One region of the Flavobacterium sp. WV_118_3 genome, then DNA from elsewhere that is predicted to be linked to it. Evidence: riboswitches for the same ligand, from Rfam matches in the RefSeq annotation. Region 1 holds a riboswitch; the other holds the start of a gene.

Region 1 (15,485 bases):
AAAGTACTTTTAGGAAGTTTAGATTAAATTAAATTTTATATTTTTGTCGGGATGAAATTTACAGCTGAACAAATTGCAGGTATTTTAGAAGGAGTAGTTGTTGGGAATCCCGCGGCCGAAGTCTATAAATTAGCAAAAATAGAAGAAGGTACGGAGGGATCGTTAACTTTTTTAGCCAATCCGAAATACCTTAATTATATATATACCACACAGGCGACGATTACAATCGTTAATGCTACTTTCGAACCGGAACAGGAGCTTACAACGACACTTATTAAAGTAGAAGATGCCTATAAATCCTTTTCCAAATTACTGGAATATTACAATCAGGTAAAACTGATGAAGTCCGGAATCGAACAGCCTTCGGTTATTTCTGACAATGTAACGTATGGGGAAAATCTGTATTTGGGAAGTTTTTGTTATATCGGTGCCAATGTGAAAATCGGAAATAATGTAAAAATTTATCCGAATAGTTTTGTGGGCGACAATGTAACGATTGGTGATGATACCATATTATTTGCCGGTGTACGCGTCTATTCCGAAACCGAAATCGGTAAAAAATGTGTGATCCATTCGGGTTCCATTATTGGTTCCGACGGTTTTGGTTTTGCACCAAACGAAGAAGGGGTCTATAATAAAGTGCCGCAAATTGGTAATGTGATCATCGAAGACAATGTCGACATCGGTGCTTGTACTACAATTGATCGTGCAACCTTAGGATCGACTGTTATTCGTAAAGGGGTAAAACTGGACAATCAGATACAAATTGCGCATAATGTGGAGATTGGTGAAAATACCGTAATTGCATCGCAAACCGGAGTAGCCGGATCGACCAAAATCGGTAAAAATTGTATGATCGGCGGACAAGTAGGTATCGTAGGTCATATTACGATAGGGAATAATGTTAAGATACAGGCGCAGTCCGGAGTATCCCGAAGTGTAAAAGATTTTGAAACCATACAGGGAAGTCCGGCGTTTAATTACGGCGATTTCAGCAAATCCTATGTGGTTTTTAAAAACCTGCCGAAAATCGTAAAAGATATCGAAGATTTAAAACGAAAAAAATAGCAACAAAATAAAACCAAAATTTAAGCCATGGTTAAGCAAACAACCATTAAAAACGAAATCTCATTAAAAGGAGTAGGGCTCCATACAGGTCAGGAAGTAACCATGACCTTTAAACCGGCTCCTGTGAATAATGGTTACACCTTTATACGTGTAGATTTGGAAGGACAACCGATTATTGAAGCGGATGCCAACTATGTTGTAAATACGCAAAGAGGGACCAACCTTGAAAAGAAAGGCGTTAAAATCCAGACGTCCGAACACGTACTGGCCGCATTAGTAGGATGTGATATTGATAATGTTATTATTGAATTAAATGCCTCAGAGCCGCCAATTATGGACGGGTCATCAAAATATTTTGTTGAAGCAATCGAAAAAGCCGGTGTTGAAGAACAAAACGCCGAACGAAATGTTTATGTGGTAAAAGAAGTAATTTCCTATACCGATGAAGCAACGGGTAGCGAGATTATCGTGATGCCGGCCGACGAATATCAGGTAACCACTATGGTTGATTTCGGAACCAAAGTATTGGGAACGCAAAATGCTACCATGAAATCGATCGGTGAATTTAAAACCGAAATTGCAGATTGTAGAACATTCAGTTTCCTACACGAACTGGAAAGTTTGTTGGAACACGGATTGATAAAAGGAGGTGACCTGAACAATGCTATTGTTTATGTAGATAAAGAAATATCGCAGGAAACAATGGAGCGTTTAAAAGTAGCATTCGGAAAAGAAAAAATTTCTGTAAAACCAAACGGAATTTTAGATAACCTGACGTTACATTACCCGAATGAAGCTGCCCGTCACAAGCTATTGGATGTGGTTGGCGATTTGGCTTTAATCGGAACCCGAATCAAAGGGAAAGTAATCGCAAATAAACCAGGACACTATGTAAACACACAATTTGCGAAAAAAATGTCGAAAATTATTAAAACAGAACAACGCAATCAGGTTCCGGTATACGATCTTCATAAAGAACCTTTAATGGATGTAACCAAAATTATGTCTATGTTGCCACACCGTCCGCCATTTTTGTTGGTAGACCGAATTCTGGAAATGTCCGATTCGCATGTGGTTGGTTTGAAAAATGTAACGATGAACGAAGATTTCTTCGTAGGGCACTTCCCTGGAGCGCCGGTTATGCCGGGTGTTTTAATCGTGGAAGCGATGGCACAAACCGGAGGGATCCTTATCTTAAGTTCGGTTCCGGATCCGGAAAATTACCTGACCTACTTTATGAAAATTGACAATGTGAAATTTAAAAATAAAGTATTGCCGGGCGATACACTGGTATTCAAGTTAGACCTGTTGTCACCAATCCGCAGAGGAATTTGTCATATGCAGGCCAGTGCTTATTCCAACGGAAAATTAGTCACTGAAGCCGAATTGATGGCACAAATCGTGAAAAAGAATTAAACAAGCAAAGTATGAATCAACCCTTAGCATACGTACACCCGGGCGCAAAGATTGCGAAAAATGTGGTGATTGAACCTTTTACAACGATCCATAATAATGTTGAAATCGGGGAGGGAACCTGGATTGGTTCCAATGTGACGATTATGGAAGGTGCCCGTATTGGAAAAAACTGTAATATTTTCCCGGGAGCCGTTATTTCGGCTGTTCCTCAGGATTTAAAATTCGGAGGTGAAGATTCTTTGGCTATTATCGGAGACAATACCACAGTACGGGAATGTGTTACGGTAAACCGTGGAACAATAGCATCCGGTGTTACTAAAATAGGTAAAAACTGTCTTATTATGGCCACGGCGCATATAGCACATGATTGTCATATCGGAGACAATGTAATAATTGTAAATGGCGTACTTTTGGGAGGTCACGTAACGGTTGGCGATTTTGCTATCATCGGCGGACTTTCAGCAGTACACCAGTTTATCAATATCGGAGAGCATGCCATGATTTCCGGAGGATCGCTTTTGCGTAAAGACGTTCCACCGTTTACAAAGGCAGCAAAAGAACCATTATCCTATGTGGGTATCAACTCGGTGGGATTGCGAAGAAGAGGATTTTCTACTGAAAAAATCAGAGAAATTCAGGATATTTACAGAATTTTATACCAGAAAAATTACAATACCACTCAGGCTTTAAGCATTATTGAGGCCGAAATGGAAGCCACTCCGGAACGCGATGAGATCATTTTATTCATTCGTAATTCTTCAAGAGGTGTCATGAAAGGGTATACCGGTATATATTAATAAGTAAGCAAATAGATTTTTAAATAAACAAACAAAATAAAAAATGGCGAGTACGGCTGATATTAGAAACGGATTATGTATTAAATTCAACAATGATATTTATAAAATTGTAGAATTTTTACACGTAAAACCAGGAAAAGGACCTGCATTTGTAAGAACAAAATTAAAAAGTGTAACCAACGGTAAAGTATTGGATAATACTTTTTCGGCAGGACACAAAATTGATGTAGTTCGGGTAGAAACACACAAATTCCAGTTTTTATACGCGGAAGGAGAAGATTTTCACTTTATGAATGTGGAAACGTATGAGCAGATTGCTTTAAATAAAAACATCCTTGATGCTCCGGATTTATTAAAAGAAGGAGAAAATGTAATGGTTCAGATCAATGCCGAAACGGAAGCACCATTATCAGTAGATATGCCGGCATCTGTAGTATTGGAAGTAACCTATGCAGAACCGGGAGTTAAAGGAAATACGGCTACCAATGCCACCAAACCGGCAAAAGTAGAAACAGGAGCTTCGATTAACGTTCCTTTGTTTATTAACGAAGGCGACAAAATTAAAATCGACACCGCTACCGGTTCTTATATGGAACGGGTTAAAGAATAATTTTATTTTTATTGGGCAATTTTATATTGCCCAATTTTATCTTACAATAGTATGAAATTTACAAGAACCTATTCTTTACGTGAAATCGCTGTGATAATTGATTGTAAATTTGTAGGTGATGCTGAATTCCCGGTTATGGGAATGAATGAGATTCACGTGGTTGAACCGGGTGATATTGTTTTTGTGGATCACCCGAAATATTACGACAAAGCATTACAATCGGCTGCCACAATAGTTCTGATTAATAAAGAAGTGGAATGTCCTGAAGGGAAAGCCCTTTTATTGTCGGACGATCCGTTCCGCGATTTTAATAAATTATCACGTCACTTTAAACCGTTTAAAGCAACAGGAGTTGCTATTTCGGATACCGCTGTTATTGGTGAAGGTACCGTAATTCAACCGAACTGTTTTATCGGGAATAATGTAGTAATTGGTAAAAACTGCCTGATTCATCCTAATGTTACCTTATACGACGATACGGTAATCGGTGATAATGTGATTATCCATGCCGGTAGTATTTTGGGCGCGGATGCTTTCTATTATAAAAAACGTCCGGAAGGATTTGATCAGTTGGTTTCCTGCGGTCGTGTGGTCATCGAAAATAACGTTGGCATCGGAGCTTTATGTACCATTGATAGAGGTGTTACCGGTGATACAACCATTCGCGAAGGCGCTAAAATAGACAACCAGGTACATATCGGACACGATACGGTGATTGGTAAAAAATGTCTTATCGCGGCACAAACCGGAATTGCCGGATGTGTGATTATTGAAGATGAAGTAACACTTTGGGGACAAGTGGGAACTACCAGTGGTATTACCATAGGTGAAAAAGCGGTTGTTCTGGCACAGTCCGGAGTTTCGAAATCACTGGAAGGTGGTAAAGTTTATTTTGGTTACCCGGCTGAAGAGTCAAGGGAAAAACTAAAACAGCTTGCTTATGTGAAAAAGATCCCACAAATTCTAACACAAATCAATAAAAATGAATAAGGAGCGGGTTAAAGAATTTTATCTGTCAAATGGACCGTTAAACAGAAGTTTAATGGAAGAATTTCTACACGATGGAATCATTTTTAACTGGCATAGTTCCAAAGGCTTTTTACAACTGGACAAACAGGATTTACTGGAACTGGCAACAGAGTTAAGTAAATCGTATGTCGCGTCAAGGATCGAAATCAATCATATTCTGGAAGACAATGATAAGGTATCGCTACAGTATACCCATTATGTAGCGCCTATTGAAAACCCGAATGAAGAGATGATTTTGGCGCATTTTATGGTCATCTGTGAACTCAAAGACGATAAGCTCTATAAGGTTTACCAGATGAGCCAGTTGAACTAGGCGAAAAAAATAAAAATTAGCCGATAAAAGTTTGAAAAAACTTTCTTCGATTACGTTCAAAACCCTATTTTTGCAACACAGTTTTTAAAAATAATATAAAAAAAATATCATGAGTGTTTTAGTAAATAAAGATTCTAAAATAATTGTTCAAGGATTTACAGGTAGCGAAGGAACTTTCCATGCTACGCAAATGATTGAATATGGTAGTAACGTTGTAGGTGGAGTTACTCCGGGTAAAGGAGGAACAACCCACTTGGACCGTCCGGTTTTCAACACGGTAAAAGACGCTGTTGATCAGGCGGGTGCCGATACGACTATCATTTTCGTTCCGCCAGCTTTTGCTGCTGATGCAATTATGGAAGCTGCGGATGCGGGTATCAAAGTGATCATCACGATTACAGAAGGTATTCCGGTAGCCGATATGATTAAAGCTTATGATTATATTAAACACAGAGACTGTCGTTTAGTTGGACCTAACTGTCCGGGTGTAATCACTCCGGGTGAAGCTAAAGTTGGTATCATGCCAGGTTTCGTTTTCAAAAAAGGAACTGTAGGTATCGTTTCTAAATCAGGAACGTTAACATACGAAGCAGCTGATCAGGTTGTAAAACAAGGTTTAGGAATTACTACAGCTATCGGAATTGGTGGTGACCCGATCATCGGAACTACTACTAAAGAAGCGGTTGAATTATTAATGAACGATCCGGAAACAGAATGTATCATTATGATCGGTGAGATCGGTGGACAACTGGAAGCAGATGCGGCACATTGGATCAAAGCCGACGGAAACCGTAAACCGGTAATCGGATTTATCGCTGGTGAAACCGCTCCGAAAGGAAGAACAATGGGGCATGCTGGTGCGATTGTTGGAGGAAGTGATGATACTGCTGAAGCTAAAAAACGTATCATGAGAGAAAATGGAATCCACGTGGTAGATTCTCCGGCTGAAATCGGTAAAAAAGTAAAAGAAGTATTGGGTTAATTCCCGATCGCTATAAAAATAAAGGGCTGTCTATGTGTAGATAGCCTTTTTTTATTGTCACACCTTACAGGTTTCTAAAACCTGTAAGGTGTTATATATTGAATAATTAAATATTTGTTGAATACTGTTTTAAAACATTCGAAGCCTGTTTGATATGACGTTCGTTATGGTAAATCAGAAACGATAGGGTATCGCCCAGTTGCAAACGAATAAGCCTGCTCAGGCTAATAGCGGTTTTGTTTTTGATCAGATCAACTTGCTGTGCCTGATCAAGAATAAGTAACAACGTTTCCTGTTGCGTAATAAAAACATCCAGAACACCTTGATCCAGTTGACTACCGATTGGATTATAACTTTTTAAGGAATTAATTTTTGTCTGACTTGCTGCTTTCATCATTCGGGCAAAATAACCGCCTAAAACTCCGGTTTTATAAAACAATTGCGGCTTTTTATAACGGGCTTTTGCAATACAACGATTTAGCTCCGGCAGATAAAAATCGCCATAACGATTCAGATGTTCAAGACATTCCAGAATACTCCAGCTTTTTTCCGATTGCCGCCAGTTGAGTGTTTTCGGATTATTAGCTTTAAAAGAATTTCCAATTTCAATATTGTTCCGGGTTATTGTGGTTAATTCCTCCAGTAGTTGTTTTGTTTCCATCGTTCAAATATTTGTACAAAATTCGAACAAGACGGGCGAATAAAAATTGATGCAAATCAAGACTTTTTAATGCGCGATAAAGTTTCGGCTGTCATACGAAGATAGGAAGCGATATATTTATCCGGAATTTCCTGAAAAACCTGCGGACTTCGTTTTAAAACACTTTTATACCGATCGACAGGCGAAGCCATTAGCAGATCTCTTTCCCGTTCCATTTGTTGGAGTATCAGCTGACCGAGTATTGTATTCCATAATTTTAAATGCGTTAGATCGCTTTCTATAAATGCGAGCAGCCTTTTTTTAGAAATGGTTTGAACCGTACATTTTTTGAGCGCCTGAATATAAAACTGAGTAGGTTTGTCGGTAAAAAAACAGTCAATCGCCGTAACAAACGAATTTTTATAACCAAACCGAATGGTATTTTCTTCTTCCGTATCAACGGTAAATACCCGAACACTACCTTCAACAATAAAGAAAACAGTCGAATCCAGGCAGCCTTCGGTTATCAGGTAAGCATTTCGTTTAAAAATCGTTTCGGTTTCCCAAAGCTTGTTTTCTAATAATAAAGTATATAAAGTTTCGATAGCATTCATATAGGGAACAATTGTGTGATCATCATAAATAGAATGTTATCAAAGATATTAAAATAGAAAGGGTAAGAGGTTTTATTTTTAAAGTGATTATAGTGTTGTAAATCAGGTTATTATTTTTGATAACAAAATTAAAATAGTACAAATTGTCTATATTTATATTGCGAATAAAGATAACAGAACTAAAAATAACAATATGGAAGGACAACAATACGCATTTCAGCCTTTTTCGAACGACGAAATCGAAAACCTGCGAGAGGAAATGAAAAAACTGGAAATCAGTTTAGATCACACTGAAAACAGGGATTCTTTTTTTGAAAATCCGTACGTCTCTTTGATGAATAATTGTAACATAAAGATTTTAAAAAGAGTTCGGTTTAATGATGATTTCGTTGCAGTTTTTAACGAGAATGTTCGAAAATTCCGACCTCTATTTAATAAATGCCTGATTTGTAAAGTAGCAGTAATGATACTGCTTTATACCTTATTGTCCTACACCGGGTTCATCGATATTGCAGATATACCAGCTTTGATTTTGGCTTCTGAATTTATCAAAGGAATCGAAGATTTTTTTGGAGGCACGCGTACGGAAATTGAAAAACTTCTGAAAATAATAAAAGAAACCCTTGAGCAACTCACGGTTCCAAATATTGCACTACAAATTTGCCAGTATTTTGGTTTTTGTTCGCTATCGATTGATGCGGAAAAAAAACAATAATAGTGTAAGACAGGTATAAAAAGAATTAAGGTGCTGTCAAATGTTGAATAATTGTCCTTACATGGTTCATTTTTAATAAAAAAGCGTTTTATGTGATAATTAAGCAAAAAAGCTTTTATATTTGCATCAGTTATCACGAATCTCATAAAGAGATAGCAACCTGCAACAACAAGCAAGGTGCTAAAACGATAAGCCAATTCTGTTGGAAAAAATGTTGTTATTTTTCACACACACTTTTCTGATCCAGTTTTGCTTGTCTCGTGAGCTTATTTAATTTCTAAGCAATCGATGATGAAAAAAAACAAAACAAAAAGCGGCGCGTTAGCGTTATTGCCGTTATTCGTATTTATTTTTACTTTTTTAGGAGCCGGCATACTGCTGGACGATTTTTATGCCTTTCCGTCGCCGGTAGCGGTGCTAACCGGAATCATTACAGCCTTTCTTTTATTTAAACCATCCATTACGGATAAAGTCGATACTCTGATCAAAGGATGTGGCGACAGTAAAATCATGACCATGTGTCTTATTTATCTGTTGGCCGGGGCTTTTGGCAGTGTGACCAAGGCTATGGGCGGTGTCGATTCGGTTGTGAATCTGGGAATCAATCATATTAATTCGGAATATTTTCCGTTGGGAATTTTCCTGATTGCGTCCTTTTTGTCTACGGCAACCGGAACTTCGGTCGGTGCGATAGTGGCATTAGGGCCTATTGCGGTAAGTCTGGCCGATAAAAGTGGTGCTTCTTTACCATTAATTAGCGGATCGTTATTAGGTGGTGCGATGTTAGGGGATAACCTGTCGATCATTTCCGATACGACCATCGCCGCAACCCAATCGTTAGGTTGTGAAATGAAAGATAAATTCAAAGTCAATCTGTTTATCGCGTTGCCAGCTGCGTTGATCACCATTTTACTTTTGTTGTTTTTCGGTTTTAACAGCGAAGTGGCAACAGTGGTTATCGAAAAAGGAACGTACGAATGGATTAACCTGTTACCGTATGTATTAGTTGTTATTTTGGCGATAATGGGATTAAATGTTTTTGTAACGCTGCTAACCGGTATTGTGATGGCAGGAATTATTGGATTAGTAGGAAATGATTTCGCTGTATTGGATTTTACAAAAATTGTATACGAAGGATTTACCAGTATGACTGATATTTTCTTATTATCGATGTTGACCGGAGGATTGGCAGCCTTGGTTGAACAGGCAGGTGGGATCAATTACGTACTAAAGACGGTCAAATCGAGGGTTAAAAACAAGCGATCGGCGCAATTGGGAATCGGTGCACTGGTGAGTTTTGTAAATCTGGCCATTGCGAATAATACGGTATCGATAGTGATCACAGGAAGTATCGCTAAAGAAATCAACGACGAATACCATTTGAGTCCGCGTAAAACAGCAACCATACTCGATATCTTTTCCTGCATCGTACAAGGGATTCTGCCGTATGGCGCTCAGGTATTGTTATTGTTGAATTTCGCCGGTGGTAAACTCGGTTTTTTCGACCTGATCGGGAATACCTGGTATATAGTCTTTCTGTTTTTGTTTACACTTATAGCGATCTATAGCCGTTATTGGGACCGATTAACCAATAAATTCTTTAAAGTTTAGCGGTATTACAGACAGATTAAAAACCGAATTGTTATATTTGTTACTTATTTCAAATAAACAAACTTAATCGTAATATGAAATTACTGGAAGGAAAAACCGCAATCATCACAGGAGCGAGTAGAGGAATCGGAAGAGGAATTGCCGAAGTATTTGCCAAACAAGGTGCTAATGTAGCTTTTACCTATAGTGCTTCTGCCGAAGCAGCAAAAGCTTTAGAAAACGAATTAATGGCTTTAGGTGTAAAAGCAAAAGGATACCAGTCGAATGCAGCTGATTTTAATGAAGCTCAGAAATTAGTAGATGATGTAATTGCAGAATTCGGAAATGTAGATATTCTGATCAATAACGCGGGAATTACAAAAGACAACCTTTTAATGCGTATTTCGGAAGAGGATTTCGACAGCGTAATCGATGTAAACCTTAAATCGGTTTTCAACATGACGAAAGCGGTACAACGAATTATGCTAAAAAACCGTGCGGGTTCTATTATCAATATGAGTTCGGTGGTTGGAGTAAAAGGAAATGCTGGACAAACCAACTACGCGGCTTCTAAAGCAGGTGTAATCGGTTTCTCAAAATCGGTAGCCTTGGAGTTAGGTTCCCGTAATATCCGTTGTAACGTAATTGCACCGGGATTCATCGAAACGGAAATGACGGCTAAATTAAACGAAGACGTTGTAAAAGGATGGAGAGAAAACATTCCATTGAAAAGAGGCGGAACGCCGGAAGATGTAGCCAATGCATGCGTTTTCTTATCGTCTGACATGAGTGCGTACGTAACTGGTCAGGTGTTGAATGTTGATGGAGGTATGTTGACATAATCATTTAGTTAAAATAATGTAAAACCTTAAAAATTAAAAGTTTAATAGCGAATATATAATGACAACATCTACAATTGTATTGCTGATAGTAGCTATTATTATTGCTTTTGGTTTAGCGTTTTACCAATACTTATACAAAGCCGGGAACAGGTCGAAAATACACCTGTTTCTGGCTTTTTTACGTTTTTTTACGTTATTGTCCATTTTTATATTGCTGATTAATCCGGTTATTTCCCGGAAAACCTATCAGGATGTAAAAACACCTTTGCCGGTAATTGTCGATAATTCCCAATCGATTCGCGAGTTGAAGCAGGAGGATCTGGCCAAATCACTATCCGAAAAAATAGCAGAGAACAGTGCTTTAAAAGAGAAATACGACGTACAATTGTATACCTTCGATGCCGGTTTTTCAGCCGGAAAGCAACTTGATTTTAAAGGGAAACAAACGCATATCGATCTGGTAGCTCAAAATTTAAAGCAATTTTACCGCAATCAGAATTATCCGGTAGTATTGCTTACCGATGGAAATCAGACGATTGGAAATGATTATGTGTACAGTTTTCAACAAAATACAACCGTTTTTCCGTTAGTATTAGGTGATACGACCACATTCCTGGATTTGAAAATCAACCAGCTGAATGTCAATAAATATGCATTTCTAAAAAATAAATTCCCGGTTGAAGTCTTTCTACAATATAGCGGTACTAAAAATGTCAATGCCGTTTTTAGTATTCAACAGGGTAATGGAACGGTTTACAAACAAAATGTGACTTTTGGCCCGTCTAAAAAAGCACAGGTCGTTTCGGTTTTGCTTAATGCAGATAAAGTAGGCGTACAGACGTATAAAGCAGTCATTACGTCAACCGAAAACGAAAAAAACAAATATAATAATGCTAAGAACTTTGCGGTAGAAGTTATCGATCAACGATCGGAAATTGCGTTGGTTTCGTCTTTAAATCATCCCGATTTAGGAGCTTTAAAACGTGCCATCGAATCGAATCAACAACGTAAAGTAACGATCGTTAATCCAAACGAAATCAATTCGTTAAACGATTATAATGTTCTGGTGTTGTATCAGCCAAATTCCGATTTTAAAAAACTGTTGGAGTTAAATAAAAACCTGCAATTAAACACCTGGACGATCACCGGATTGCAAACGGATTTTAATCTGTTAAACCAATCGCAGTCGGCAATTCAATTTAGAATGGGTAGTCAGAAAGAAGATTTCTCAGCCGATTTTAATTCGCAATTTAATGCCTTTGCTTTGGATAATATTGGTTTTGAACAAATGCCACCGTTGCAAAATCCATTTGGTACGATAACCCTTACCGGTAATGCGAATGTTTTATTGCAATCCCGAATCCGCAACATTGTATCCGGAAATCCGCTATTGGTTTTTACCGAAAACGGCGCGAAACGGAATGCCTATCTTTTTGGTGAAAACATTTGGAAATGGCGTGTCGAGAGTCATCTAAAAACCAAATCGTTCGAGCAATTCGATATTTTTATCGATAAAACAATACAGTTTCTGGCTTCAAATGCCTTAAAAAAATCGTTGGTAGTACAACATGAAAGCTTTTATAATTCGGGCGAAACTATCGAAATTACAGCACAGTATTTTAATAAGAACTACGAATTCGACGAAAATGCCCGCCTTACGGTTCAGTTAAAAAATAAAAAGACCAATGCCATTAAAAACTATGATTTTCTAAAAGGTAGTGGTGAATACAAAGTAAACCTCGACGGACTTGAAGCGGGGCAGTATGGGTTTGTTGTAAAAGAAAATCAGTCGAAAACATCCTATAGCGGTAACTTTGAAGTACTGGATTTTGAAATTGAAAAACAATTCGTAAATCCGGATGTAGCGCGATTAACCCAATTGTCGGCGAATACAAATGGTAAAATCTATTATCCAAATCAAGTAGAGGCGCTAATCAAAGCCTTATCCGAAAATCCAAATTACGTTCCGGTACAAAAAGCCGTGATCACACAATCGCCTTTAATCGACTGGAAAGGTTTATTGATCATTTTAATCGTAAGCCTTGCGGTAGAATGGTTTGTTCGAAAATACAACGGTTTGTTGTAAGTATCCGTTTTGCCTTTGATACGTTTTTTGGTAGCATCAATTCCTTTATTCTATTTTCTATTTAAACCTAATCTTACGTAAATCGAAAAGATAGTACTAGCTATGCTTTTTAATTAAAGCGGCATAGGGAAGGAGGAGATACCCGGATTTGTAGAATCTCGATTTGGTGTAGAAATAAAAAAATCCTGATTTATATAAATCAGGATTTTTTATATGGGTTTTTGTTTGTAATCCGAAAGGCTTACTCTTCGTCATCGTCTTCTTCGTCGTCCTCGTCATAATCGCGATCTTCATCATCGTCCTCGTCATCGTAGTCCTCATCATCTTCATCATCCTCATCTCCGTCATCCTGAGATTTTTTAGGTTTGGATGGTTTCGACTTTTTAGCGTCGTCATCCTCGCCATCTTCGATGTCAAGTCCTTTGATGTCTAATGTATCTTCTGCTGCGATATCATCTTCATCATCGTCGAAATTTTCAATTCTATCAGCAAGCTTAGTACTTACTTTTACTAAGTAGATCGTATCTTCAGTTCGTACTTCAACTGCTTCAACTGTTTCATTCTTAGCATTCTTAAAACGGATAACATCAGAATCATCGTATCCGTCGGGAAATTTCTCAACTAAGAGAGTTAAGATCTCATTTGTTAATTTAGCGTAATCTACAATTACTCTTTTCATTCGTTGTTTTTTAATGCTTGTTGTTGTTTCAAATGTAATATCCTAAAACGTATTTTCAAATAAAAAATCCTGTTTTTTTTAGGGCAAACATTAAAAATTACATATCCAATAGATAAGCAAAAATAAGCGGTGCCACAATAGTTGCATCCGATTCGATTACAAATTTCGGTGTATTGATATCCAGTTTACCCCAAGTGATTTTTTCATTTGGAACCGCTCCGGAATACGAACCGTAACTTGTGGTTGAATCAGAGATCTGACAGAAGTAACTCCAGAAAGGTACATCGTGCATTTCCATATCCTGATACAACATCGGAACCACACAAATAGGGAAATCACCGGCAATACCACCACCAATTTGGAAGAAACCAACGCCTTTGTCGCTGTTTTTAGTATACCAGTCGGCAAGGAACGTCATGTATTCGATACCCGATTTCATGGTTGTTGCTTTTAATTCGCCTTTAATTACGTAGGAAGCAAAGATATTACCCATGGTACTGTCTTCCCATCCCGGAACAACAATAGGTAGGTTTTTTTCTGCCGCAGCATACATCCAACTGTCTTTTAAGTCGATTTCGTAATATTCTTCCAGACATCCTGAAAGTAACATTTTATACATGAATTCATGCGGGAAATAACGCTCTCCGGCATCTTCTGCATCTTTCCAGATTTTGTGGATATGTTTTTGTAGACGACGGAATGCTTCGTGCTCCGGAATACAAGTATCGGTAACACGGTTCAAACCTCTTTCCAATAAATCCCACTCCTCCTGAGGTGTTAAATCACGGTAGTTTGGAACACGCTCGTAGTGCGAGTGAGCCACAAGGTTCATGATATCCTCTTCTAGGTTAGCTCCTGTACAGGAGATAATTTGTACTTTATCTTGACGGATCATTTCAGCAAAAATCTTTCCTAATTCTGCTGTACTCATAGCTCCGGCTAATGTCACCATCATTTTTGCACCGTTCTGTAATTGTGCTTCGTAGGCTTTGGCCGCATCAACTACCGTCGCAGAGTTGAAATGTAAATAATACTTTTCAATAAACTGACTGATTGGTCCTTTACTCATTTCTTAATTATTTAAAGTTAATGTCTGCTTTTGTAGAAAAGTCAAACATACTGAATTTATTTTTCTTTTTTCTCGTAACCTAAAATCTTCAGCACCTCGTCGGCAGTTTGTTGTTCCGAAAATACTTCAGTAGCTACAATACCATTTTCGTCGCGGTCAATAAGGATATGTTTCGGTTGTGGAATCAGACAGTGGTGTAGACCTCCGAAACCACCGATCGTTTCCTGATACGCTCCGGTGTTAAAGAAACCGATATACAACGGTTTTTCCTTGTTGTATTTCGGAAGGTAAACTGCGTTCATATGCTGCTCGGAATTGTAATAATCGTCGCTATCACACGTTAATCCACCTAATAATACCCGTTCGTACGTATCGTTCCAACGGTTTACGGCCATCATAACAAAACGTTTGTTAATCGCCCAGGTATCCGGTAAAGTAGTAATGAAAGACGAATCGATCATGTTCCATTTTTCACGGTCATTTTGTTGTTTCTGATACAACACCTGGTAAATCGCACCTCCGGATTCTCCAACGGTAAACGAACCAAACTCGGTAAAGATATGCGGTACCGGAACATCGGCATCGTCACACGCAATTTTGATTTGGTTTAGGATTTCGCTGATCATATATTCATAATCGTATTCGAAAGCCAAAGAATTTTTAATCGGGAAACCACCACCAATATTAAGACTGTCTAAAGAAGGACATTCTTTTTTCAAGGCGATATATACTTTCATACATTTTAAAAGCTCATTCCAGTAGTAGGCCGTATCGCGAATACCGGTATTGATAAAGAAGTGTAGCATTTTTAGTTCCACATTCTTGTTTTCCTGAATTTGCTTTCTGTAAAACGGAACGATGTTTTTATAGCCGATTCCCAAACGAGAGGTATAGAACTCGAATTTCGGTTCTTCCTCAGCCGCAATACGAATACCGATTTTAAACTTACCTTCGATTTTTTCCTGTAATAAATCCAATTCTTCATAATTGTCGATTACCGGAATCGTTTTTGAATGACCGTTGTTGATCAGTTTT
Region 2 (15,485 bases), 1.4 Mb from region 1:
ATACCGTAAATCTATACGATTTACGATTTTAAGCATTAGTATTTTTCTTTTTATAAATTAAACCATGAAAAACATACGAAAAATTTTATTCTGCTGTCTGATTAGTTGCTATACCTATGCGCAAATGAATATAGACTATTATTATACCAATAAGAATCTAAATATAAGTACAGGTCCATTTGAAACAGGCACAACTGTAACAGTAAATTATCACGATTTCCCGCCAAAGAGTTCCTCTTGGTTTTGGTTAGTTGTTATGCCTCATAGCAAATCTGCAGTTTATAATCCTCTTGCAGGAGGTGGTCGTCTGGATTACTCCGGTTATATTTATGGAAACGGCAGTTGGTCAACTACTTTTAACAATGAAGGTGAGTTCTCCATTCTTATAGCAAAAAATCCGGTCAATGTTATATTTCAAGGAGCTATATTCTTTAAAATTGTCAAAAAAAAGCTATCGTTGGACAACATCGTAACAGCAAAAGAAGCCGTCCATATTTCCCCAAACCCGACTAATGGCTTGTTCAAAATAGCAACAGCGGAAACTATTTCTGAAATACAGATTCACGATCAAATGGGAAAATGTGTCCTAAAAACAGCTTCAAATTCCATAGACATTACGGCACAGCCCAACGGAATTTACTTTGCAACCATTCAGGATAAGAATAGTAATGTCGTAAAACGAAAAATAATAAAAAAATAAAAACACCTGTAAGGTTTAAAATCTTACAGGTGTGAGCTCTTAAAATACAGTTGCTGCAATTTTCCGGATACTTTCCGAACGTCCCATCGAATAGTAATGTAAAACCGGTATTCCGGCGGCTATTAATTCCCGACTTTGGGCAATGCACCATTCGATTCCGATTTCTTTTACGGTTTCATTATCCGCTGCTTTTACCACTTCCATAATCAATTCATCAGGCAAATCCACTTTAAAACGATGTGGAATCTGATTGAGTTGCTTTTTGGTAGAAATTGGTTTTAAACCCGGGATAATCGGCACTTCGATACCTTCTTTCCGGCATTTGGCTACAAAATCGAAAAACTTACGATTATCAAAAAACATTTGGGTAATGATATAATCTGCTCCGTTTTTGATCTTTTGTTTTAGGAAATGAATATCGCTATCCAAGCTCGGTGCTTCCATATGCTTTTCGGGATAACCGGCCACGCCGATACAAAAATTGGTCTTATTGGTATTTTGCAAATCCGCATCCAGATAAATCCCGTTGTTTAGGTTATTGATTTGCGTTACCAGTTCGCTCGCATACTGATTTCCTTCTTTTTCGGGTTTAAAATAGATTTCGCTTTTTACCGCATCGCCGCGTAAAGCCACTACGTTATCGATTCCGAGGAAATCCATGTCAATCAGGAAATTTTCGGTATCTTCTCTGTTAAACCCACCACACAGAATATGCGGAATGGCATCCACCTGATATTTATTCTGAATTGCCGAACAAATTCCAACCGTACCCGGTCGTTTTTTAACGATTTTCTTTTCGAGCAAACCATTAGGCAACTCTTTGTACTCGTATTCTTCCCGGTGATAGGTCACATCTATAAATGGCGGTTTAAATTCCATCAGCGGTTCGATATTATCAAAAATGCACTGAATGTTCTGGCCTTTTAATGGCGGTAATATTTCGAAAGAGAAAAGCGATTTCCCTTTAGCATTGGCTATATGTTGTGTTACTTTCATCGTTTTCGTTTTGTTAGTCGGCTATATTGGGATTGAGCCATTTCTCAGCATAATCATAGGTCACTTTTCGACGTTTGGCATAATCGCGAACCTGATCTTCTTTTATCTTCCCCAGTCCGAAATACTTACTTTCCGGGTTTCCGAAATAATATCCGGATACCGAAGACGCCGGCCACATGGCCAGACTCTCTGTTAACTTCACCCCGATTTGCGTTTCTACGTTCAATAATGACCAGATCGTATTTTTTTCCAGATGATCCGGGCAAGCCGGATAACCGGGCGCCGGACGGATTCCTTTGTACTTTTCGGAAATCAGTTCGTCATTACTCAGCACCTCATCAGAAGCATATCCCCAGATTTCTTTTCGCACTTTTTCGTGCAGGAATTCGGCAAACGCTTCTGCAAACCGGTCGCCCAAAGCCTTGATCATAATTGAGTTATAATCGTCGTGAGCTGCTTCAAATTCAGCCGCTTTTTCATCCACTCCGAAACCGGTAGTAACACAAAAAGCGCCGATATAATCCTGTTTATCACTTTCTTTTGGCGCTATAAAATCGGACAATGCAATGTTTGGTGCTCCTTTTGTTTTTTGCGATTGTTGTCGTAGCGTTAAAAACGTTTCCAATACGTTCCCTTTCTCATCATACACTTCGATATCGTCGTCGTTTACCTGATTAGCCGGAAAAACCCCATAAATACCTTTGGCTTCCAACCAGTTTTCGGTTATAAGTTGCTCTAACATTTTTTGTGCATCCTGAAACAAGATTATTGCCTGTTCTCCTACCACTTCATCTTCTAAAATATCTGGGTATTTTCCATGCAAGTCCCAGGTTCTGAAAAACGGTGTCCAGTCGATATAATCGACCAGTTCTTCCAGTCGAACCGTAATGGTATGTACTCCGGTTTTATACGGCTTTTGTGGTGTAAACTGATCCCAGTCGAGCCTCAGTTTGTTGGCTCGTGCTTCGGCTAATGTCAGGAAGTTTTTATCGCGCGAACGGTTTAAAAAACCTTCCCGTAACTCGTCGTATTCCGAACGTATGGCTTTGGCGTAATCACTTTTTACATTTTGATTGATCAGATTTCCTGCGACGGTAACTGCACGGGATGCATCATTCACATGTACTACTGTTTCGGAATATTCCGGAGCGATCTTTACCGCCGTATGCGCCCGGGAAGTTGTCGCTCCACCGATCATCAGCGGAATTTTTATATTGAGCTTATCCATCTCTTTGGCCAGATACACCATTTCATCCAACGATGGTGTGATCAATCCACTCAGACCGATAATATCTACCTGCTCTTTAACTGCTATTTCGATAATTTTTTCCGGCGGAACCATCACCCCTAAATCGATAATTTCAAAATTATTACACCCTAAAACTACCGAAACAATATTCTTACCGATATCGTGTACATCGCCTTTTACCGTTGCCATCAAAATCTTTCCGGCAGAGCGGGACGCTCCGTCTTTACCCGCTTCGATAAACGGTAACAAATAGGCCACCGCTTTTTTCATTACTCTGGCCGATTTGACCACCTGTGGCAGGAACATTTTTCCACTTCCAAACAAGTCTCCTACAACATTCATTCCGGCCATCAGGTTTATTTCGATCACCTCAATCGGTTTCTGTGCCAATTGGCGTGCTTCTTCCACATCAAGTTCTACAAACTCATCGATTCCTTTTACCAATGCATGTGTGAGTCGTTCCTGTACGGTTCCGTTACGCCATTCCTGATTTTGTTTTTCGATCGTTTTGGCATCGCCTTTTACATTTTCGGCAAATGCCAACAGTCGCTCGGTTGCGTCATCTCTACGATCCAGCAATACGTCTTCTACATGTTCCAGCAAATCTTTTGGAATTTCATCGTATACCTCCAACATCTCCGGATTTACAATCCCCATCGACATTCCGTGCTGAATGGCATGATACAGGAAAGCCGAATGCATCGCTTCGCGCACCCGGTCGTTCCCCCGGAAAGAAAAAGACACATTACTCACTCCACCGCTTACATTAGTATATGGCAGGTTTTCACGAATCCATTTTGTCGCGAGGAAAAAGTCGATCGCGTTCCGGCGGTGTTCTTCCATTCCGGTAGCCACTGGAAAAATATTCGGATCGAAAATGATATCTTCCGCCGGAAATCCCACCTGATCAACCAAAATATCGTAGGAACGCTTACAGATTTCAATCCGACGTTCATACGTGTCTGCTTGTCCGGCTTCATCGAAAGCCATCACAATCACAGCCGCACCATAGCGTTTAATCAATTTAGCATGGTGGATAAATGTCGCTTCACCTTCTTTTAAACTGATGGAATTCACGACACATTTTCCCTGTACAACTTTTAAACCGGCTTCGATGATTTCCCATTTGGAGCTATCAATCATTACCGGTACACGGGAGATATCAGGTTCCGAAGCGACAAGATTCAGGAATCGGGTCATTGCAGCTACACCATCGAGCATCCCTTCATCCATATTAATATCGACAATCTGCGCGCCACCTTCTACCTGAGCGCGGGCAATATCGAGTGCTTCTTCATATTTTTCTTCTTTTATCAGGCGCAAAAATTTCCGTGACCCGGTCACATTGGTGCGCTCCCCTACATTCACGAAAATACTTTCCGGAGTGATAATCAACGGTTCTAATCCTGATAATCGCAAGTATTTTTTACAATCTGCTTCAGCCATTTTCTCTATTCTAAAATTCTGGGTTGGTATTCTTTTGCCACTTCGGCAATCAGGCGGATATGCTCCGGAGTAGTTCCACAGCAGCCGCCAATAATATTGATCAGGTTATCGTCGAGATATTCTTTTATCAAAACCTGCATTTCTTCCGGTGTCTGATCGTATTGTCCAAAAGCGTTGGGCAATCCGGCATTCGGATGCGCCGATATATTAAAAGAAGTATTGTGCGCCAGTCGTTTTAAATACGGTTTTAGCTGATCAGCTCCCAAAGCACAATTAAATCCGACACTTAGTAACGGAATATGCGAAATCGAAATCAGGAAAGCCTCAACCGTTTGTCCGGACAAGGTTCTACCGGAAGCATCCGTAATGGTACCACTTACCATTACCGGGATATCGAGATTGCGTTCTTCTTTTACCTCATCGATGGCAAACAAGGCGGCTTTGGCATTCAATGTATCGAAAATGGTTTCCACCAGTAATATATCACTTCCGCCATCAATAAGTGCTTCCACCTGTTGTTTATAGGCAATCCGCAGATCGTCGAAAGTAACCGCCCGGAACCCGGGATCGTTCACATCGGGCGACATACTGGCCGTACGATTGGTTGGTCCTATAGAACCGGCTACAAAACGTGGTTTATCTGGATTTTGCGCCGTGAATGTATCGGCTACTTCACGGGCAATTTTAGCCGATTCGTAATTGAGTTCGTACACCAGATCTTCCAGATGATAATCGGCCATACCGATAGTAGTTCCCGAAAACGTATTGGTTTCGACGATATCGGCACCCGCGTCAAAATACTGCGCGTGGATTTCGCGAATCGCCTGTGGTTGTGTAATGGAAAGGAGATCGTTGTTCCCTTTTAGCGGATGCGGAAAATCTTTAAATCGGTCTCCCCTGAAATCTTCTTCCGAAAAGTTGTATCGCTGTAACATAGTTCCCATGGCTCCGTCGAGAATCAGGATTCTGTTTTGCAGCGCTTCATTAATCTTTGACATTTTTAGTTTTTTTTTTAGTTTTGGCCAAAGTCAATACGAAAACAGCGCCGAAAGCACTATAAATGTGTTGTCTTAGCTTTTGCCGTTCTGAAAATCAGTGTAAAAATGTCATCCGTAAAGAGAGAAGGAATACCAGAAAAGTATTCTCTTTGTTATCTATCCTAAAAATCAATTTGCCTTGTTTTCGGGTAGAATGTAGCACCTTCTTTAAAGAGTAAAGGGTTGCTAAGGCTTCATCGGGTCTATTCCCTCTGCCTTTCGTGATAACATTTCAGTCTGTATAAGAACAGTGCAAAATAACGCAATTGTTTTATACCAACCAAATTTCCATGCTTAAATTGCTACGCGAGTGCTTGTTCGAGATCGGCAATGATGTCGTTTACACTTTCCAAACCGGCCGAAATCCGTACTAATCCATCGGTAATACTAACCGCCAGGCGTTCCTGTTCCGTGAGTTTACTATGTGTGGTAGACGCCGGATGTGTCACGATCGTACGGGTATCGCCTAAATTTGCCGACAACGAACACAGTTGGATTTTGTCCAGAAACTGTCGCCCGGCTGCGATGCCACCTTTGATTTCGAAGGCGACTATATTTCCACCCAATCGCATTTGTTTTTTGGCAATCTTATATTGCGGATGCGATTTTAAAAAAGGATATTTTACCGTTTGTACGTTGGGATGACGCTCTAAAAAGAGCGCGATCTTCTCGGCATTTTCGCAATGTTTTTCGACCCGAACGGCTAATGTTTCCAAACTTTTTGATAAAACCCAGGCGTTAAACGGAGATAATGCCGGCCCGGTATTTCGCGAAAACAGATAAATCTCCCGGATCAATTCTTCCTTTCCAACCGTTACGCCTCCCAAAACCCGACCTTGACCGTCGATTAATTTGGTTGCCGAATGAATCACCAAATCGGCTCCAAAGGCAATAGGATTCTGAAGATACGGTGTTGCAAAACAATTATCGACAATCAGAATCAGGTTGTATTTTTTAGCAATTTTTCCCAGATATTCCAGATCGAGAATGTCCACGGCGGGATTGGTTGGCGATTCAGCAAACAGAATACGGGTATTGGGTTGGATATAACTTTCGATCGTTTCCGGTTCGGTAATTGAAAAATAGCTGGTTGTGATATTCCATTTTGGAAAATACTTTGTAAAAAGTGTATGGGTCGATCCGAATACACTACTGGCCGACACGATATGATCACCGGCATTTAACAGCGCAGCAAAGGTCGAATACACTGCGGCCATTCCCGTAGCAAAGGCATAACCCGACTCGGCGCCTTCCATTTGACAGATTTTTTCCACGAATTCACTGGTATTTGGATTGGAAAACCGACTGTAAATATTCCGATTTTTTTCTTCGGCAAAAGAAGCCCGCATATCTTCGGCATCTTCAAAAATAAAACTGGACGTCAGGTACAAGGGTACTGAATGTTCCAAATATTGGCTGCGTTCTGTTTGGGTTCGAATGGCCTGCGTTTCGAATCCCAATGTTGAATTGTTCATGGTTTTGTTTGTTTTAAGATAGTTTTATTTCTTTTCCGACAATCGCAGAATATCTCCAAAGACACCTCTTGCGGTTACCGAAGCACCGGCACCGGCGCCCTGAATGATAATGGGTTGATCCCCGTAAGAATCGGTATAGATTTCAAAAATTGAATCGGAACCTTTTAATTGTCCCAAAGCAGAATTCCCCGGAACGGAAACCAGTTTGACATCGAGATTCCCTTTATCCTGTTGTAAGTCGCCCGACAATTCGCCGATGTAGCGCAATACATAACCCGGTTGCTGTTTTTCTTTTACCGACTGATAAAGCGTGTCGAGTTCGGAAATCCGGTTTAAAAACTCCGAAGCACTACCTTGTTGCAATTTTTCAGGGATCAGGTTTTCTATTTTAATTTCTTCAAATTCATTTTGCAGATCAAGTTCCCGAGCCAGAATCAGTAATTTACGCGCCACATCGTTTCCACTAAGATCTTCACGTGGATCGGGTTCGGTAAAACCTTTGTCGACCGCTTCCTGCAACACCACACTAAAAGGTCTGTTTTCGACCGAGAAATGATTAAACAAATAACTTAACGTACCGGAAAAAACGCCTTTTATCTTGGTGATATTCTCCCCGGAAAGATGTAGTAATTTAATGGTGTCGATAAGTGGTAAGCCCGCGCCTACATTGGTTTCGTATAAATAATTTTTCTGATTATCGGCCAGTGTTTTACGGAGTTTTTGATAGAACGCATACCCAACGGTATTGGCTATTTTATTCGACGAAATCAGATCGAAACTTTTTTCAGCCAGCGGAATATAATTTTCGATAAAATCGGCACTGGCCGTATTATCAATCGCAATCAGGTTTTCCAGATGATTTTCTTCCGCATAATCGATCACGTCATCTACACTGTATAATCTCCCACTTTGCTGAATTTCTTCCCGCCAGTTGGTTGTAATTCCGTCTTTATTCAACAGTGCTTTTCTGGAATTTCCAATGGCAAAAATGTTGAGTTTGATTCCTTTTACTTTTTCAATATTCGCTGCGGAAGCCAAAACCTGATCAATCAGTGTTCCGCCAACCAATCCATGTCCGAACACTGCAATATTGATTTTTTTGGCCACCCCGAATATTTCTCCGTGAATCACATTCAGCGCCTTATGGGTTTGCGCCTTTTGGACAACCAAACTCACATTTTTACCGGTTACGGTATTATTAAACAATACCGGTACAATTTTATTTCGGATTAAAGCCGTATAGGGTTTGTGAAACGTACTCAAATCCTGACCAATAATAGAAATCACTGCTACATTATCGTTGGCCGTGATTTTACTTACATCCTTATTATAAAAATCATTTTCAAACTCACGTTCGAGTCCTACGATTGCTTTGGTCACTTTATCGGCAGCCACTATAATTCCGATTCCCCTTTCGGATGATCCCTGTGAAATAATACTCACACTGATCTCATTATCGGCCATCACGCGGAAAATACGGGCATCGATTCCGGTTTTACCCAAAAGACCTCTCCCTTCCAGGTTGATCAATGCAACATTATCCAGTACCGAAAGTGTTTTAATTCCTTCGTTATCCGATATGGCCGTGATCAGTGTTCCTTTATTAAGATGATTAAAAGTATTCAGTACCCGAAGCGGGATATTTTTTTCGATAAGCGGTACGATGGTTTTCGCGTGTAGTATTGTCGCTCCGAAGTTGGCCAGTTCGTTGGCTTCGTTAAACGACAACCGCTCTATTTTTTTAGCGTCTTTTACCAGATCGGGATTGGCAGTATAGATGCCATCCACATGGGTATAATTTTGTAGTTCTTCAGCTTCGAGATAATTTGCAATTAAAGAGGCGGTATAATTACTTCCGTTACGGCCCAGTGTAGTGGTTTCGTCATTGACATTTGATCCGATAAACCCGGTGATGACATTGATGGTGGTGCCGTTATGTTGTTTGAAGTGATTGAGGATGTTCTTTCGTGAAGTTTGTTCCAGCGGTTGTGCATTTCCGAATTTGGTATCGGTCTTGATCAGTAATCGCGTATCGGAAAAATTAGCGTTGAGTCCTTTTTGTTGTAATGCTTCTGTAACGACCTTTGCGGCAATAACTTCGCCCTGAGCCAGTACGTTATCTTTAATTTTAGGGCTGTAATCTCCTAAAAGTGCTACACCTTCGAACAATTTATCGAGTAGGGAAAACTCACTGGAAAGATCGACTGCCGAATTTCCCTGTTGCTCCTTTTTAAAGGTTTCCAATTGTTCAATATAGGATTTGTTTTTTGAAGCGGCTTCCAGTATTTGTTCCAGTTCATTTGTGGCATTTCCGATAGCCGAAACCACTACTGCAATCTTCTCCTGATTTTCAACTTTGTCCTGAATAATACGGAGTACCTTATCGAATCCGCCGTTATAGGCCAGGGATTTTCCTCCAAACTTTAATATTTTCATTGTATTTTTTGTTTTGTAGTTATAAATATGTTTCCCAGTATGGTATTTAACTGTTCGAATTCAATCAGAAAGGCATCGTGCCCGTGAATGGATTGTATTTCGTGATAGCAAACGTTTGTAGTAACTCTTTTCAGAATTTCGTAGGTTTCCCGGTTTTGATCGGCAGTAAAAAAATAATCGCTATCTACGGCTACCAGGTGAATATGCGCTGTCGTTTCTTTTCCGAATTGCAAAAAACTACCACAATGGCTTGCTTCACCTATTGTTTTGAGTAAATGATTCATCAGTTTATAGGATGCCAGCTGAAACCTGTTTTTAAGCTTTTCACCATGATGTAATAACCAGCCTTCTACCTTATATTCTTTATTGGGATCATTCTGTTCCCGGTTAAATTTTTTGTTTAGCGACAAAGGTGTACGATACAATAACATGGCATGCAATCGGGCATCATGAATTGGATTTTCGGAATTGTTCAGAATTTTATCCTGAACCAACACATTAGCAATCAGCCAGTCGGTCGCTTTCCAGTCGGCTGCAATGGGTATCAGGTTTATAATCTGCAAAGGTCTTAAAAATGCCATTTCCCAGGCAATTCCACCGCCAAGGCTACCGCCGATTACCGCGAACAATTTTTGAATTCCGAGGTATTCCAATCCTTCCCAAAAAATTCGGGCAATATCTTTAGTTGTAAAGTCTGTATAAGTAAGAATCAGGTTATCCGGATTTCCGTCATAGCCATTGCCCGGTATATTAAAAGCGATTACGGTATAATAATCGGTATCGATAACCGCCCCGGGACCGATCAGACTTTTCCACCATCCGTTTTCACCGGTTACCTGTGAATTTCCGGTTAACGCATGGTTTACCAATACCACCGGAGCCGTTCCGACGGGTTGTCCGAAATACTGATAATACAATGGAATCCATCTTTTCACCACGGCATTCTCCAGTCTAAAATCAAACAGATCTATTTTATGTATATTACTCATTCCTTTTTCTTTTTTTGAAACTGCCTCTAACGATTGCAGACGTGTCAGAGGCAGTAAAAACAAACAAAACAACTTAATTTTATTTTTGGGTTCGGAACGATCCTTTAGATCACTTCCGATGTGGTATATTCTTTTACCAGTGTAAGTAATACCGAAGACGTATTGAGCAGATTATCGCGAAGCGGGCATCTTTCTTTTACGGTATCGATCCATTGTTTTAGGACAACCAGCGAGGCATCGGTAGTTGGTTTCACAACCACTTCAATGCGTTTTAAACCGGGTCTGTTGTTGGTCTCCAAACCTGCGATTTTACTGGTTTCCAGTTCTCCGGAAATTTCGATCTGAAGTGCTTTCAGCTCCAGTTTAAGCTCTCTGGCAACGATGTGCCCTACGGCGTTGATACTTCCGGCCAGACCTGCGAGTAAAAACGCTATCGGGCTGGGACCGTTCTGATCGCCCAGAACCACATTATTACTTATTCTTACTTTGAAATTCTCTGTTTTAACAACAAATTGTTCGTTGTTTTCAACATATCCTAATACGTTTACTATTTTGGTACTCATGACGTTACTTCTCTTTTTAATTTAACTTTTTCGAATGCTTGTATCAGATCGGCTTTCAGATCTTCCAAATCTTCAAGACCTACCGACAAGCGGACTAAATCTTTAGTTACACCTGTAGCCACCTGCTGTTCGTCGGTTAGCTGTTGGTGTGTGGTACTCGTTGGGTGGATAATCAGTGATTTGGAATCTCCGATATTGGCGAGTAGTGAAAACAATTTTGTTTCATCGGCCACCAATCGTGCGGCATCAAAACCACCTTTTAAGCCAAAGGTTACCACTCCGTTTTGTCCATTTGGCAGGTATTGTTTAGCCAACTCATGATAGCGACTGGATGGTAATCCCGGATAATTCACCCAGGCCACTTCTTCCTGTTGTTCCAGCCATTGTGCCAGTTCCAATGCATTTTCACTGTGTTTTTTCACCCGGATATTCAGTGTTTCTAATCCCTGAATAATCTGAAAAGCATTAAACGGACTTAAAGCAGCTCCAAAATCCCGCAGTCCTTCAATTCGTGTTTTCGCGATAAAGGCGGCATTCCCTAAAGCTTCGTGGTATACGAGTCCGTGGTATCCGGTTGACGGTTCTGTAAATTCCGGGAACTTCCCGTTACTCCAGTCAAAATTTCCGGCATCGATAATGGCACCTCCTAACGAAGTTCCGTTACCGGAGATATATTTTGTTAGCGAGTGAATTACAATATTCGCTCCGTGTTCAATCGGGTTTAACAAATAGGGAGTTGCCACGGTATTGTCCACAATAAACGGCACCTTAAATTGCTGTGCCTGCTTGGAAATCGCCTTGAGATCCAGCACATCCAGCTTTGGATTTCCAAGGCTTTCTGCAAAAAATGCCCGTGTATTTTCCTGAGCTGCTTTTGTAAAATTCTCCGGATCGGAAGGATCTACAAACGTGGTTGTAATTCCCAATCGCGGTAAGGTTACATTCAATAAATTATAGGTTCCGCCATACAAGCTGTTGGAAGCAACGATATGATCGCCGGAGCGCAACAACACCAAAAGCGTTGTGGCGATGGCTGCGGTTCCCGAAGCCGTAACTACAGCTCCGATACCACCTTCCAGAGCAGCCAGACGTTGTTCCAATATGTCGTTGGTTGGATTATTTAATCGGGTATAGATATATCCTGCTTCGGTTAATCCGAACAGATTAGCAGCGTGTTCGGCATTATTAAAAACATAGGATGTTGTTTGATAAATCGGTACCGCACGTGTTCCGGCGTTATTTGATACGTTATGTCCAGCGTGCAATGCGTTTGTTGAAAATTTCTGAGTGCTCATGTTTTTATGGATTTAAAGTTGAATTTTGATTTAAAAAAAAAGTCCTTTTGGCGCTTTACCAAAAGGACTTTACAGTTTGAACTATATAAACTAGACTAAGTCATTCGCTTTTGGCAATAGCAGGGTTTTGCGTACATGGAAATACACATCATTCGTTTCATCATCATTTTTGCGGTTGCCTTCATTTTGTTATTTTTTATGTTTTATTTTTTCGTACTGTTTTTTTCAAATGGCTTTAAATAAAAAAGCCTCTGCGTTTTGCAGAGGCTTTGATGCTATATTTTTAAAATTAAAATCTCAAAATTAAGCAAGAGTACCCTCTGCGGAATGTCTCCACATCATCATACACATATATCGCTTAATTGATTTCATTTTGTTATTTCTATTTGATGGGACAAAATTGAAAACTAATTTTGGATTACACAAGTAAAAAATCAAATTTTAACATTTCTCCTTTTCCAATATACTCTTATAAATCCCAATTTTATTTTTCAAAAAAAGATGGAAAGCATTGTAAACACTCATTTTTAGTTTGCTTCTCGGCTGATTATTTTTGACTTAAAAAAATGCTTTCTTTTCATCTTTATTTTTTTAAAAACCGAGTTGTCGACATCCCATTTTCAGTTAATATCGAAACCAAATACATCCCTGTGGTTAAATCTTCAATGGCAATCTGAGCGTTGGAAGTCATTTTTTCTGATACAATTTTAACGATTCTTCCACTGCAATCAGCAATTTGAACCGACTTTACTTCCGTGTTCTTTTCGGATCTAATATTCAATAATTTTTCAGCCGGATTTGGAAATACCGCAAAATTATCGGCAAAGAAATCCTGTGTACCCAAAGTAGCAGTGGTCACTTTAAAATCGTCTATCATAAAAAGGTACTTATTTTGCGAAACATTATGAATCCCGATTCGTACTGTCTGATTGGCATAGGTATCCAGATTAAATGTTTTCTGCTCCCAATCTGAGGCGGTACTCAATGGTAAAGTATCATCGTTAACGGTAGCAATTAACGTAAAATCATCCGAACTAGTAGGCGTTTCAGAACCCGTATAGATTCCTATGGTATAGTTTTCCGGTACATTTCCATCTTCACCTTTAAATCGTTTTTTTAAAGATTTCACCCAAAAACTCACTTCATTTGCTGAAGCGCCCAACTGTATTTGTGGACTGATCAACCAATCATCATTACGTTTTCTTCCGCCTTCTTTCGGTATGATTGCGCCCCAGGATCCAATATATTTAGTTCCTTCCTTTGCAGAATAAATACCGGGCAGTTTGGTAGCGCTAATTGTATTGGCAGGATTAAAAACAATAAACGCGTGCGGTTTATATCTATTTTGCCAATAAAATTCAGGATCACCCATAGTAGGCGACTTATCCAGGTCGAGGGTTATCCAGCCCCCGATATCGGTAATGCTAAAATCAGTATAGGATTCGAAACTATCTTCAAAAAGTGTCGTAGTTCCTTTTTGCATTTGCGCATTTGCTACGGTCATTGATAGCAACGCCATAAAAAGTAATTGTATTCTCATTATAATATAAATTTAGATATTCGATTTTCGAATTTCCATTAAAATCAGATGAGACAAACAGCACCTGACCTGTATTTACATGATAATGAACCCTTTAAACTGATTTTACATTAAAAAATGCTCTTTTAAACACGCTTTTGTGTTCTAGTTCTTTACGTTATGATCATCATTAAACAACTCAAATAAAGTTGTTCTCCATCTATCGTATTTCTCGCAAACCAATAATCTTCCAAAACAAAAAAGCCCACCCGGATCGGGTAGGCTTGATCAAATATTATAGAATAGTATTAGTTTTTGAAAAACTTAGAAGTAGCAGTACCTTCGTTAGTCTGTACAGATACGAAATACGCTCCTGCTGATAAATCATTGATGTTAATTTGTGCTTCTGGTTGTGTTTGAACCGCAGCCGATTTTACGATTCTTCCGTTTAAATCTGTAATTTGGATACCTTTAATATCCATTCCGTTTTTCGCTGCGATGTTTAACACATCTTTCGCAGGGTTAGGGAAAACTACAAAGTTTTTGGCGAAGAAATCCTGAGTTCCTAAAGGTCTGTCAACAGAGAATGTATCGATTCCGATGATATCCGAGTTTGATCCGTTAGGTCCCCCATTTGTTACAAAATATCTGAAACCGATTTTTACTTCAGTTGGCCCGGTTAATCCGGTTACTGTATACGAATACTGTGTCCAGTTTGTTGGGAAAGCCGATAAGTTTTGCGTTGGGTTAATCTCTACTAATAAGTTTGTAAAATCACCTACAGCAGTTGGTCCTGTAGATGGGTTTACAGTCGCCGCACCATTTGTACTCATACGCACTTGTAAATTATCCGCATAGGAAGCAGCATTGGTAGCCGAATATTTCCCTAAACGGGTATAGAATGAAATAACGTCACCGTTTTGTACCGTTACAACCGGTGAAATTAACCAGTTACTAATGGTTGCACCAGACGTCGCAGTACTTGATGTACTGGTAAAGTTTACCAAAGCAAATGTATTAGGCGTTCCGTCCTGTCCGTTAGGAATTGGACACGTTTGTCCAGTTGTATAGGCTTGCGTTTGGAATGGAGTTGGGTTAACGGTTGCACTTACTACCACCGGAGTATAGCTCGCTACTGTCCATAATGTTGTAGAGGCAGAAGTACTTTGATTGGTTCTTACCCAACCTGCTGTAGTTAAGTCGGCAGTTGTACCGTTAAAACCATAATTGTAAAGATTTTGAGCCTGTCCCATAAGAGGAAGACAAAATAATAAAGAAAGTAATTTTTTCTTCATGTGAAAGTTTTTTAAGAGTTATAATGCGACGAATGTAATAATTTAATTACATACCTTAACGATTTAACAATTGTTAAAATCATACTTTTCACATCTTATGCAACTTTCGTTATTTTTTTTTACTTTTTTTCTTTATTTAAAACGAAGTCTTTTATAAATTTGCAAACAAAAATTTTTAAGAGGAAAAATTTGAACTGATTGCAACCTCTTACCGATAGTAGTATCGGTATTAAAAAAATGCTAAAGCAGTAGTCACTTCTTTATGCGTTTTCTGCACTAGTTTTTCCTCGCTTAATTATAAAAATTAAACTTATGGCTTATTTATTTACGTCAGAATCAGTAAGTGAGGGACATCCGGATAAGATTGCCGATCAGATTTCTGATGCATTAATTGATAATTTTTTAGCTTTCGACCCGGAATCGAAAGTAGCATGTGAAACTTTAGTTACTACCGGACAGGTTATTCTTGCCGGAGAGGTAAAATC

Evidence for each region. A riboswitch is a leader RNA that binds a small molecule or an ion and turns the genes downstream of it on or off. The one in region 1 is predicted to bind S-adenosylmethionine.
Region 2: linked by a shared signal. The riboswitch ahead of ABFU83_RS00215 (homocysteine S-methyltransferase family protein) and the one ahead of ABFU83_RS06645 (Na+/H+ antiporter NhaC family protein) in region 1 are both predicted to bind S-adenosylmethionine.

What each region holds. Positions count from the first base shown of each region.
Region 1 is NZ_CP156060.1:1,440,345-1,455,829, reverse strand. Features, by position in the region: gene ABFU83_RS06700 (HD domain-containing protein) at 1-27, shown strand, start outside; gene lpxD (UDP-3-O-(3-hydroxymyristoyl)glucosamine N-acyltransferase) at 52-1,068, shown strand; gene ABFU83_RS06690 (bifunctional UDP-3-O-[3-hydroxymyristoyl] N-acetylglucosamine deacetylase/3-hydroxyacyl-ACP dehydratase) at 1,096-2,484, shown strand; gene lpxA (acyl-ACP--UDP-N-acetylglucosamine O-acyltransferase) at 2,496-3,281, shown strand; gene efp (elongation factor P) at 3,325-3,891, shown strand; gene ABFU83_RS06675 (UDP-3-O-(3-hydroxymyristoyl)glucosamine N-acyltransferase) at 3,943-4,881, shown strand; gene ABFU83_RS06670 (nuclear transport factor 2 family protein) at 4,874-5,233, shown strand; gene sucD (succinate--CoA ligase subunit alpha) at 5,343-6,215, shown strand; gene ABFU83_RS06660 (DinB family protein) at 6,322-6,876, opposite strand; gene ABFU83_RS06655 (Crp/Fnr family transcriptional regulator) at 6,933-7,469, opposite strand; gene ABFU83_RS06650 (hypothetical protein) at 7,663-8,184, shown strand; SAM-I-IV-variant riboswitch at 8,310-8,406, shown strand; gene ABFU83_RS06645 (Na+/H+ antiporter NhaC family protein) at 8,476-9,795, shown strand; gene fabG (3-oxoacyl-[acyl-carrier-protein] reductase) at 9,870-10,616, shown strand; gene ABFU83_RS06635 (hypothetical protein) at 10,675-12,702, shown strand; gene ABFU83_RS06630 (DNA primase) at 12,944-13,381, opposite strand; gene ABFU83_RS06625 (deoxyhypusine synthase family protein) at 13,479-14,450, opposite strand; gene ABFU83_RS06620 (arginine decarboxylase) at 14,507-15,485, opposite strand, start outside.
Region 2 is NZ_CP156060.1:39,233-54,717, reverse strand. Features, by position in the region: gene ABFU83_RS00230 (T9SS type A sorting domain-containing protein) at 65-700, shown strand; gene metF (methylenetetrahydrofolate reductase [NAD(P)H]) at 740-1,696, opposite strand; gene metH (methionine synthase) at 1,710-4,391, opposite strand; gene ABFU83_RS00215 (homocysteine S-methyltransferase family protein) at 4,397-5,389, opposite strand; SAM riboswitch class I at 5,539-5,659, opposite strand; gene ABFU83_RS00210 (aminotransferase class I/II-fold pyridoxal phosphate-dependent enzyme) at 5,731-6,903, opposite strand; gene thrA (bifunctional aspartate kinase/homoserine dehydrogenase I) at 6,928-9,339, opposite strand; gene ABFU83_RS00200 (alpha/beta fold hydrolase) at 9,336-10,328, opposite strand; gene ABFU83_RS00195 (OsmC family protein) at 10,433-10,891, opposite strand; gene ABFU83_RS00190 (O-acetylhomoserine aminocarboxypropyltransferase/cysteine synthase family protein) at 10,888-12,186, opposite strand; gene ABFU83_RS00185 (choice-of-anchor J domain-containing protein) at 12,770-13,726, opposite strand; gene ABFU83_RS00180 (choice-of-anchor J domain-containing protein) at 14,014-15,000, opposite strand; gene metK (methionine adenosyltransferase) at 15,313-15,485, shown strand, end outside.